DNA from 2 places in the Cellulosimicrobium sp. AB352 genome. Region 2 is predicted to be linked to the other one. Evidence: riboswitches for the same ligand, from Rfam matches in the RefSeq annotation. Region 2 holds a riboswitch; the other holds the start of a gene.
What was found. Region 2 has a riboswitch for S-adenosylmethionine ahead of ACPCUX_RS10280 (ABC transporter substrate-binding protein). Riboswitches for the same ligand answer to the same signal wherever they lie in the genome.
Positions count from the first base shown of each region.

Region 1: linked by a shared signal. The riboswitch ahead of ACPCUX_RS15985 (methylenetetrahydrofolate reductase) and the one ahead of ACPCUX_RS10280 (ABC transporter substrate-binding protein) in region 2 are both predicted to bind S-adenosylmethionine.

Region 1 is NZ_JBMVFX010000024.1:51,179-56,358, reverse strand. Features, by position in the region: gene metE (5-methyltetrahydropteroyltriglutamate--homocysteine S-methyltransferase) at 1-1,795, opposite strand, end outside; gene ACPCUX_RS15985 (methylenetetrahydrofolate reductase) at 1,828-2,889, opposite strand; SAM riboswitch class I at 2,895-2,997, opposite strand; gene ACPCUX_RS15980 (cation acetate symporter) at 3,209-4,732, opposite strand; gene ACPCUX_RS15975 (heavy metal transporter) at 4,729-5,180, opposite strand, start outside; gene ACPCUX_RS15970 (LytR/AlgR family response regulator transcription factor) at 5,178-5,180, opposite strand, start outside.
Region 2 is NZ_JBMVFX010000012.1:6,106-11,285, reverse strand. Features, by position in the region: gene ACPCUX_RS10300 (LLM class flavin-dependent oxidoreductase) at 1-195, shown strand, start outside; gene ACPCUX_RS10295 (rhodanese-like domain-containing protein) at 223-633, shown strand; gene ACPCUX_RS10290 (LLM class flavin-dependent oxidoreductase) at 718-1,833, shown strand; gene ACPCUX_RS10285 (LLM class flavin-dependent oxidoreductase) at 1,968-3,065, shown strand; SAM riboswitch class IV at 3,243-3,356, shown strand; gene ACPCUX_RS10280 (ABC transporter substrate-binding protein) at 3,460-5,088, shown strand; gene ACPCUX_RS10275 (ABC transporter permease) at 5,159-5,180, shown strand, end outside.

The DNA of each region.
Region 1 (5,180 bases), on a different contig from region 2:
TCACGTCGCCCCACAGGATCGGCGGGCGCACGCAGCGCGACCCGTACGACTGCACCCAGCCGTTCGCCGTGACCGCGAACCCGTCGAGGTGCTCCGCGAAGTACTGCACCATGTCGTTGCGCTCGGGCTCGCCGTGCACGAGGACGTCGAGGCCCAGCTCCTCCTGGATCGCGACGACGCGCGCGATCTCCTCACGCATCGCGGTCGTGTAGTCCGCGTCCGACAGCTCGCCCTTCGTCCACAGCGCGCGGGCGCGGCGGATCTCCGGCGTCTGCGGGAACGAGCCGATCGTCGTCGTGGGCAGCGGCGGCAGGTTCAGGCGCTCCTGCTGCGCGGCCGCACGCTCGGCGTAGTCACCGCGCGCGAAGTCCGCGTCGGTCAGCGCGGCCGCACGCTCGCGCACCGCGGGCACGACGACGCCGCTCGCCTCCGCGCGCGACGCCACCGCCGCGCGGGACGCCTCGATCTCCTCCGCGACGGCGTCGCGACCCTCGGTCAGCGCGCGGGCGAGCGTCGCGACCTCGCCGACCTTCTGGTCCGCGAACGCGAGCCAGTCGCGCAGGCGCGGGTCGAGCGTCGTGCCCGACGCCGTGCCGGGCTCGGCGAACGTCTCGTCCTCGACGTCGTGCGGCACGTGCAGCAGCGACGTCGACGTGCCGACGGCGACCGCGCCCGCACCGAGGCTGCGCGCGGCGGTCAGCGTGTCGAGCTTTGCCGAGAGGTCGGCGCGCCACACGTTGTGCCCGTCGATCGCGCCGACGACGAGCGTCTTCGTCAGGAGGTCGTCGTAGGGCGAGTCCGGAAGGTCCGCACGGACGGCGTCGATCGCGATCGCTTCGACGTCCGTGCCCGCGAGGGTCGCCAGGAAGTCGAAGGTCGCGCCGTCGCCGTCCGGCGACGTCTCCAGCCCGCCGAACGGCGTGGCGACGAGGATCGCGGGCCGCGCGTCCTGCGCCGAACCAGGGGTTGCCGCCGGGTTTGCGGACGAGGCCGCCGAAGACCCCGGGCTCGGCACCGGGCGGAGGTCGGTCGCGAGGGCGCGGTACGCGGACCCCACGGCGGCGGCGAGCTCGGTGAACGGCACGTCGACCGAGTCGGTGACGAGGATCGGCTCGTCGAGCTGGACCCACGGCGCCCCCGCCGCGGCAAGCGCGCGCAGCAGGTCGGCGTAGGCGGCGACGACGTCGTCGAGGCGGTCGAGCGGCGAGTACCCGGCGGGCGCGTCGTCCGCGGCCTTGGACAGCGCGAGGAACGTGACCGGCCCGACGACGACGGGCCGCGTCACGACACCGGCCTCCTTCGCCTCGACGAACTCGCGCACGACGCGGTCGTCGACGAAGCGGATCGGGGTGTCCGGGCCGATCTCGGGGACCAGGTAGTGGTAGTTCGTGTCGAACCACTTGGTCATCTCGAGCGGGGCGTCGTCCCCCTGGCCGCGCGCCACGGTGAAGTAGCCCGCGAGGTCGAGGCGGCCCGCGTCGTCGGTCAGCGACGCGAACCGCGACGGGACCGCCCCGAGGGAGGCGGCGACGTCGAGCACCTGGTCGTAGAAGGAGAACGAGCCGGGGACGGACGCGTCGTCGGCGCCGAGGCCGAGGTCGACGAGCCGGCGGACGGTCGCGAGGCGCAGCTCGCGGGCCGTGGCCTCGAGCTCCTCGGCCGAGGTCTTGCCGGCCCAGAACGCCTCGACGGCCTTCTTCAGCTCGCGGCGGCGACCGATGCGCGGGTAGCCGAGCACGGTGCCGGCGGGGAAACCGACCGGGTTCTGGGTAGGGGAGTGTACGGAAGTGGCCATGATCGAAACCTCTTGCTGGTCCGGAGGACCGGTCAGACGGGCGCGCCGTGCGTGGCGGCGCTCGTCGTGGGCAGGGAGGTGCCGGTGACCCACGGCCCGCTGGCCAGGTCCGGGACGAGCGGGGCGGCGGCGGCGCTGGCGCCGCCCCCGGTCCCGACCGACCCGCCGCCGAGGTGGACACCCTCGAGCAGGTCAAGAGCGGCGCGGTGCTTGTTGAACGTGTACACGTGCAGACCGGGCGTGCCCGCGTCGAGGACGCGCTGCGCGAGGTCGACCGAGTACGCGATCCCGTAGGCGTGCTGCGCCTCCGGGTCGGGCAGGGCGTCGAGCGCGTCCAGCAGCTGCTGGGGCGCGCGCACGCCTGTGAGCTCCTCGACGCGACGGAGCCGCGCGGGCTCCGTCGTGGGCAGCAGCCCGGCGAGGATGGGGATCGTCACGCCGGCCGCGCGGGCCTCGGCGACGAAGTCGGTGTACGACGACGCGTCGTAGAAGAGCTGCGTGATCGCGAAGCTCGCGCCGGCCTGCTGCTTCTGCCAGAGGCGGCGCACCTCCTGGGTGCGCGTCGTGCCGGCGGCGGGGTTCCCGTCGCAGAACGTCGCGACGGCGATCGTCAGCGGCCGGGCCGCGCCGCGCAGCGCGACGGCGGGGTCGGACGCGCAGCGCGACGCCTCGACCTCGCGCAGCAGGGCGACGAGCTCGGTCGACGACCGGACGCCGTCGGGCGCGGGTTGCCAGTCCGGCTGGTCGCGCGGCGGGTCGCCCCGCAGCGCGAGGAAGCTCCGCACGCCCTCGTCGAGGAAGTCGGTGATGACCGACTCGACGTCCTCGCGCGACGCCCCGACGCACGTGAGGTGCGCGATCGGCAGCACGGGCGTGCCCTGGAGCAGGCGTCCGACGACCTGGCGCGCGGTCGCGCGGTCGGTGCCCGCGGCGCCGTACGTCACGGACACGAAGTCGGGGTGCGTCGCGACGAGACGGCGTGCCGTCTCCCAGAACTTCGGGGCCGCGTCCGGTCGGCGCGGGGGCATGAGCTCGAACGACACCGTCGGCCGAGGACGGCCCGGACGGTGCGCGAAGGATGCCTCTGAGGTCATGCGTCACTCCATCGACCCTGGCGTTAGCACCTTTGTCCTCGGGAGGCTTCCGTCGGCGGGTTGCTGCGGTGTCGTCGAGCCAGGACTCTCGACCGCTCTGGATGGTTGGCACGATCCTACGACCCATCCGACATGCGGTCGAGAGCGCCCGCCAGGTGAGATGCGGAGGGATCGGCCGGAGGCGTAGCGGCGCCCCGCGCTACGGATCTCAGGCTCTCTACGCTACGAATTTCAGGTTTCCTACGCTACGGATTTCAGGTGCTCGAGCGAGGTCCCAGACGCCGAGCGCGGCGAAGGGTCGTCGTCGGCCTTCCAGGTCTCAGGCCCGACGGCGCTCGGGCACGTGCAGGCGGCGGAGGAACCGGTCGGTGCGCACCGGCGGGCCGCGCCGGTCGAGGACCGACACGACGACGACGGTCGCCGTCGCGAGCGGGATGGTCCAGGCGGCGGGCTGGGCGAGCAGGGCGCGCACGACGCCGGGGACGCCGTCGGCCGTGCTGCCGGACGGGCTCCCGTACCCCGCAGCGACAAGCGCGGACGACGCGAGCAGCGCCGTCGCGCACAGGACGGCGCCCACGACCATGCCCGCCACCGCGCCGCGCGCGGTGAGGCCGCGCCACCACACGCCGAGCAGGATCACGGGGGACAGGGCCGACGCCGCGAAGACGAACACCGTCCCGACGCTCGTCACGAGGCCCTGCGGGATGGTGACGAGCGCGAACGCGAGCGGGATGAGCGTGCACGCGACCGCCGACCAGCGGAAGGACCGCACGGTGCCGCCGAACAGGTCCTGGCTCACGACGCCCGCCAGAGCGACCACGAGCCCCGACGACGTCCCGAGGAACGCGGCGAACGCCCCGGCGACGACGAGCGCGGCGAGGAGCTCGCCGCCGAGCCCGGGCACGAGGCGGGTCGGCAGCGTGAGGACGACGGTGTCCGCCACCCCGGGCGCCGCGAGGTCGGGCGCGACGACCCGCGCCACGAGCCCGAGCGTGCTCGACACCATGTAGAACACGCTGATCATGACGAGCACGACCACGGTCGTGCGGCGGGCCGAGCCGCCGTCGGGCGAGGTGTAGAAGCGCACGAGGACGTGCGGCAGGCCGGTCGTGCCGAGCAGGAGGGCGAGCAGGAGCGAGACGGTCGCGTACGCGTCGAGGCCGCCCGGCCCGGCCTCGTGGGGGAACACGGCGGCGGGGTCGAACGTGACGACGGCGCCGCCGGGCTCGAACGCCCCGCCGAGCGCCATGAGCACGACGACGAGCGGCACCGCGAGCGCGGTGAGCTTGACCCAGAACTGGAACGCCTGGACGAACGTGATGGAGCGCATCCCGCCCGCGGCGACGACGGCGCTCACCACGACCGCGATCCCCACCGAGCCGACCCACGGCGGCACCGGGGCCACGCTCGTGATGACGAGCGCCGCCCCGTGGAGCTGCGGCACCACGTAGAGCCACCCGATGACGAGCACGAGCACGCTCGTCACGCGGCGCGCGACCACGGAGTCGAGCCGGGCGTGCACGAAGTCGGGGATCGTGTACGCGCCGCTGCGCCGCAGGGGGCCCGCGACGAACAGCAGGACGAGCAGGTAGCCCGCCGCGTACCCCACGGGGAACCAGAACGCCTCCGCGCCGGACAGCAGCACGAGGCCCGAGAGCCCGAGGAACGTGCCCGCGGACAGGTACTCGCCGCTGATCGCCGACGCGTTCCAGACCGGCCGCACGGTGCGCGACGCGACGAAGAAGTCGCTCGTGGTGCGCGAGATCCGCAGGCCGTAGAACCCGATGAGCCCGGTCGCGAGCAGGAGCAGCGCGATCGCGACGAGGGGCAGCGTGCTGGTCACGGCGCACCGCCGTCGTCGGGGCCGGGCTCGTCGGGCGCGCCCGCGCTCTCGGCGAGCGCGCGGTACCGGCGCTCGTTGCGCGCCGCCGCGACCGCGAAGACGACCGCGAACGCGACGATCACGGGGTAGAAGCCGTACGCGTGCACGAGCCACGGCAGCGGCACGCCGAGCACCACGACGTCGTCCAGCGCGGGCACGCCGCTCATCGTCACCGTGAGCAGCGTGACGACGGCGAGGAACGACGCCACGCACGCCAGCCCGAGCCGGAGCTGGGCCCGGACGAGCCCGCGCGTGTACGCGGTCGCGGCGTCGTCGGGCTCGCCAGCCCGCGCCGTGCCCGACGCCGCGCCGCCCCGCGGGGCGGTGCCCTCGCCGGGGCTCGGGCCCGCGGGGACGTCCGTGGACCGGACGCGCACGCGCGCGTCCCGACGCGGGTCGGTGCCCGTCA
Region 2 (5,180 bases):
GTGCGGCGGCTCGAGACCCTGCGCCGCGCGACCGGCGCGGACGAGCTCCTCGTCACCACCGCGACCCACGACGCCGACGACGCCCGACGCTCGTTCGCGCTGCTCGCCGAGCACTGGTTCGCAGACGCCTCGGGCAGCGGCGACACCACGACCGCCACCCCCGACGTCGCACCCGCGCTCGCCGCCACCCGCTGACACCACCACCCCGCGAAGGAGACACCGATGACCACGACCCCGCCCCTGCGGGCCGCGACCGACGCCGCCGCCCAGGTCGCCGACGGCGCGCTGCTGATCGACGTGCGCTCGGCCGGCGGTCGCGCCGCGCACGGCGAGATCCCCGGCGCCACGCTCGCCGACCGCGACGACCTCGACGCCCTGTTCGGCCCCGCCGACGCCCCGGTGATCTCGCTCGACACGCCCGTCGTCGTCGTGTGCGGGTCGCCGAACGGCTCCGGGCCGGTGGCCGAGGCGCTCGCGCGCCGGGGGTACACGCACGTGTCCCACGTCGACGGCGGCTTCCCCGCGTGGAAGGAGGCCGGCCTCCCGGCGTCCGACCCGGTCGGGGCGGCCTCGGAGCCCGCGCCCGCGGGGCCCGCGGCGTCGCCGGACCCGACGGCGCCCGCCCGGCCCTGAGCCGGCGGCCGGACCGTGCCCTGCACGTCCGGTCCACGCACCACCGCACGACGCACCACCCGCACCGACACCACGGAGACCCTCATGCCCGTCGAGTTCCTCGGCATCGCCACGACCAACGACGCGTCGGAGACCGCCGACCGCACGACCGCCGCGTTCGACCCCGCCTACCTCGAGCGTCTCGTGCGCGCGCACGAGGACAACGGCTGGACGCGCGTCCTCTTCGCGTACGGCTCCTCCGGCCCCGAGCCCGCCGCGCTCGCCGCCTACACCGCCGCGCGCCTGCAGTCGATCGAGCTGCTGCTCGCGCACCGGCCCAACGTGTCCTACCCGACGTACGCCGCCAAGACGTTCGCGACGCTCGACCAGCTCTCCGGCGGGCGGCTCTCCGTGCACTTCATCACCGGCGGCAACGACCACGAGCAGGGCCGCGAGGGCGACACGCTGACCAAGGACGAGCGGTACGCGCGCACCCACGAGTACATCCAGATCGTCAAGCAGGCCTGGTCGAGCGCCGAGCCGTTCGACCACCACGGGCCGTTCTACGACTTCGACGACTTCGTGCTCGACGCCAAGCCGTTCGAGGGCCGCACCCCGACCATCTCGTTCGGCGGGTCGTCGGACGCCGCGTTCCGCGTCGGCGCGGCCGAGGCCGACATCTACGCCGTCTGGGGCGAGCCGCTCGACCGCACCGCGGAGCAGATCGCGCGCGTGCACGCCGAGGCCGCCGCCGCGGGCCGCACGACGCCGCCGCGCATCCACGCCGCGTTCCGGCCGATCGTCGCGCCGACCGAGGAGCTCGCCTGGGAGAAGGCGCACCGCATCCTCGACCGGATCGAGGCGCGCAAGGCCGCCGCGGGGGGCCAGCTCAGCCGTCGGCACCCGATCGACAAGCCCGAGAACGCGGGTTCCCAGCGCCTGCTCGAGATCGCCGCCCAGGGCGAGCGCTTCGACACCGCGCTGTGGACCGCGACCGCGAAGGCCACCGGCGGCGCCGGCAACTCCAACGCGCTCGTCGGCACGCCCGAGCAGGTCGCCGAGGCGCTGCTCGCGTACTACGACCTCGGCGTCCGCGTCATCTCCGCGCGCGGCTACGACCTGCTGGACGACGCGGTCGACTTCGGTCGCTACGTCATCCCGCTCGTTCGCGAGGAGGTCGCGAAGCGCGACGCCGCCGCCGCCGAGGCCGCCGCGGCCTGACAGATCGGCAACCCCGCCCCGGGTCGGCAGCTCCGGTCGGGTTCGGCACCTGCGCGTGCCGATCACGACCGGAGCTGCCGAACGCGCCGGTACCGGCCCCCCGAACGACGACACCGACAGCAAGGAGCAGGACCGTGCGGTTCCAGGTACTCGACATCGTGTTCAACCCGCCCCACCCCGTGACCGGGGAGGCGGTCGCGCCGTCCGACCGGTTGAACCGGGTCGTGGACACGGCGGTGCTGGCGGAGAAGCTCGGGTTCGACTCGTTCGCGGTGGGGGAGCGGCACGCGGGAGAGGTGCTGTCGTCGGCGCCGACGGTGATCCTCGGCGCGGTCGCGGCGCGGACGTCGCGCATCCTGCTGAGCACGGGCGTCACGGTGCTGTCCCTGCTCGACCCGATCCGCGTCGCCGAGGACCTCGCGACGGTCGACCAACTGAGCCGCGGGCGGCTGGAGATCGTCATCGGCAAGGGCAACGAGGTGCTGCAGTACCCGCTGCTCGGGCTGGACCTCGACAAGCAGTACGAGTACCTCCAGGAGAACTACGAGCTGCTGCGCCTGCTGCTGTCGGAGGAGGACGTCAGCTGGAGCGGGCGGCACCGCCACGCGCTGGAGCACGCGACGACGCTGCCGCGGCCGTTCGCCGGGCCGTTCCGGATCTGGCACGGGTCGGCGACGTCGCGCTTCGCGGTCGACCTCGCGGCCCGGTACGGGGACCCGATCGTCAGCGCCAACGCGTTGCAGCCGCGCGAGAACTACCAGGTGCTCATCGACCGCTACCGCGAGCAGTACGCGGCGCACGGGCACGACCCGGCGTACGGGTTCGTCGGGTCGGGCTCGGGCGGGCTGTTCCTCGCGGACACGACGGAGGAGGCGATCGAGCAGTACCGCCCGATCTACGAGGGCCAGGTCGCGGCGGCGGCGCGCCGGGGGTACGGGCCGGACGCCGTCGGGAAGGCACCGAGCTTCCGGACGGTCGAGGACGCCGTCGAGCGCGGGCCCGCGCTCGTGGGGTCGCCGGAGCGCGTGGCGGAGAAGATCCTCGACTACCACGCCTCGTACCGGCACGACCTGCAGTCCGTCTCGGTGAACCACCTGATCCCCGCGGCGCAGCAGGAGGACGTGCTGCGCCGGTTCGCGGAGGAGGTCGTGCCCGTCGTGCAGGCCGAGGTGAAGACGGACCTGTGGAGCCCGGCCGACACCCGCCGCGCGGCGGGGTTCACCGCGGCCTGAGCGATCGCCGGACCGGAGGGAGGGGCCCGTCTCGCCCGGCGAGGCGGGCCCTCGCCGTGCTCGTGGCAGCCCCGGCGACGGGTCACGACGACGCGGAGCAGGAAACAACCGTCCGTCTGGCGGGACGGCCGTCTCGATACTTGACTCACCTGGTCGAGATTGTCTTTCCTGCTCCCAGGTGACGAGCGTCAGCACGCAGGCCCGGCTCGCTGACCAGCAACCCTTCGACGTGACGGGGTGCTCCGGGAACGACCTGACCGCGTGGCTCCCGCCGCGCGGTAAGCACGGCACCCCGGTGGGTCCCCCGCCGCGCCGGCCCTGGGCCCGGCACGGTCGACCACCGGCGCCGGACGACCGCCGGTCCTCAGCCGGCACACGAGGAGAGCAGCACGACATGATCCCCACACCTCACCGACGCCGGTCCCTGACCGTCGCCGCGGCGGCCGCCGCGACGGGCCTCCTGCTCAGCGCGTGCGCGGGCGGCGGCTCCGGCGCGTCCGACGGCGACGGGTCGCCCAGCCCGTCCGGCGAGCCCGTGACGGGCGGCGACCTGACGTTCGCCCTCACGGTCGACTCGCACTGCATCGACCCGCAGCAGGTCGGCAACAACGACGCCATCGCGGCGGCCCGCCAGACCGTCGCGTCGCTCACGGCGCAGGACCCGGAGTCGGGCGAGATCCTGCCGTGGCTCGCGGAGAGCTGGGAGGTGAACGACGACGCGTCGAGCTACACGTTCCACCTGCGCGACGACGCGACGTACGCCGACGGCACGCCGATCGACGCCGAGTCGGTGAAGACGAACTTCGACGCGATCGTCGCGCTCGGTGCGACGGCGTCGCTCGGGTCGCAGTACCTCGTCGGCTACGAGGGCACGACCGTCACCGACCCGCAGACCCTCACGGTGGACTTCGCGGAGCCGAGCGCGCAGTTCCTCCAGGCGACGTCGACGTTCTCGCTCGGCCTCCTCGCCCCGTCCTCGGCCGACCTGAGCGTCGAGGACCGCTGCGCCGGGAAGTTCGTCGGCTCCGGCCCGTTCTCCGTGAAGTCGTACACGCAGGACCAGGAGATCGTGCTCGAGAAGGTCGCGGGCTACGCGTGGGGCTCGGAGGCGAGCGACCACCAGGGCGAGGCCTACCTCGACACGGTGACGTTCAAGGTCATCCCCGAGGCGAGCGTGCGCAGCGGCAGCCTGCAGTCGGGGCAGATCGACGCCACGGCCGCGATCTCGACCGTCGACCTCCCGCAGTTCGACGGGAACGGGTTCTGGCTCGAGTACCGCGCCAACCCGGGCGTCGTGTTCAACCTCTTCCCCAACGAGTCGAGCCCGCTCGCGGGCGACGAGGCCGTGCGGACGGCGATCCTCCAGGGCATCGACCGCGAGCAGATCGCGGACACCGTGCTCAGCGCGCAGGACGAGCCGGCCACGAGCGTCCTGTCGCACTCGACGCCGCTCTACGAGAGCGTCGCGGACGAGCTCGCCTACGACCCCGAGGGCGCGAAGAAGATCCTCGACGACGCGGGCTGGGTCGAGGGCGCCGACGGCGTGCGGGAGAAGGACGGCCAGAAGCTCTCCACGACCGTGACGTTCTGGCAGGTGCCGGAGCCGCTCGAGCTGGTCCAGCAGCAGCTCGCGCAGATCGGCGTGGACCTCCAGCTCCAGCACGTGACCGTCGCCGAGTCGCAGGCGATCAAGGAGAGCGGCGACTTCGACTTCGACTACTACAACCTCACGCGCTCCGACCCGGACGTGCTGCGGACGATCTTCTCGGCGAACGCGCGCAACATCAACCAGCGTGACGCGGAAGAGGTCGACGACCTGCTCGACGCGTCGGCCGCGGCGACCGACCCGGCCGAGCGGCAGGAGCTCGTCACGGAGGCGTCGCGCCTGCTCGTGCAGAAGGGGCACGCGATCCCGGTCTACGAGCTCTCGACGACCATCGCGGCCGCCGACACGGTCCACGGCCTGACGTTCGAGGCGTCGTCGCGCCTCGACTTCTACGACGCCTGGGTCACCCAGGGCTGACCCGCCGGGCCCGCCTGCCCGACGCCGCGGCGTCGGGCAGGCAGGCATCCCCCAACGAAGGAGGCCGACCATGGGCCGGTACGTCCTGCGTC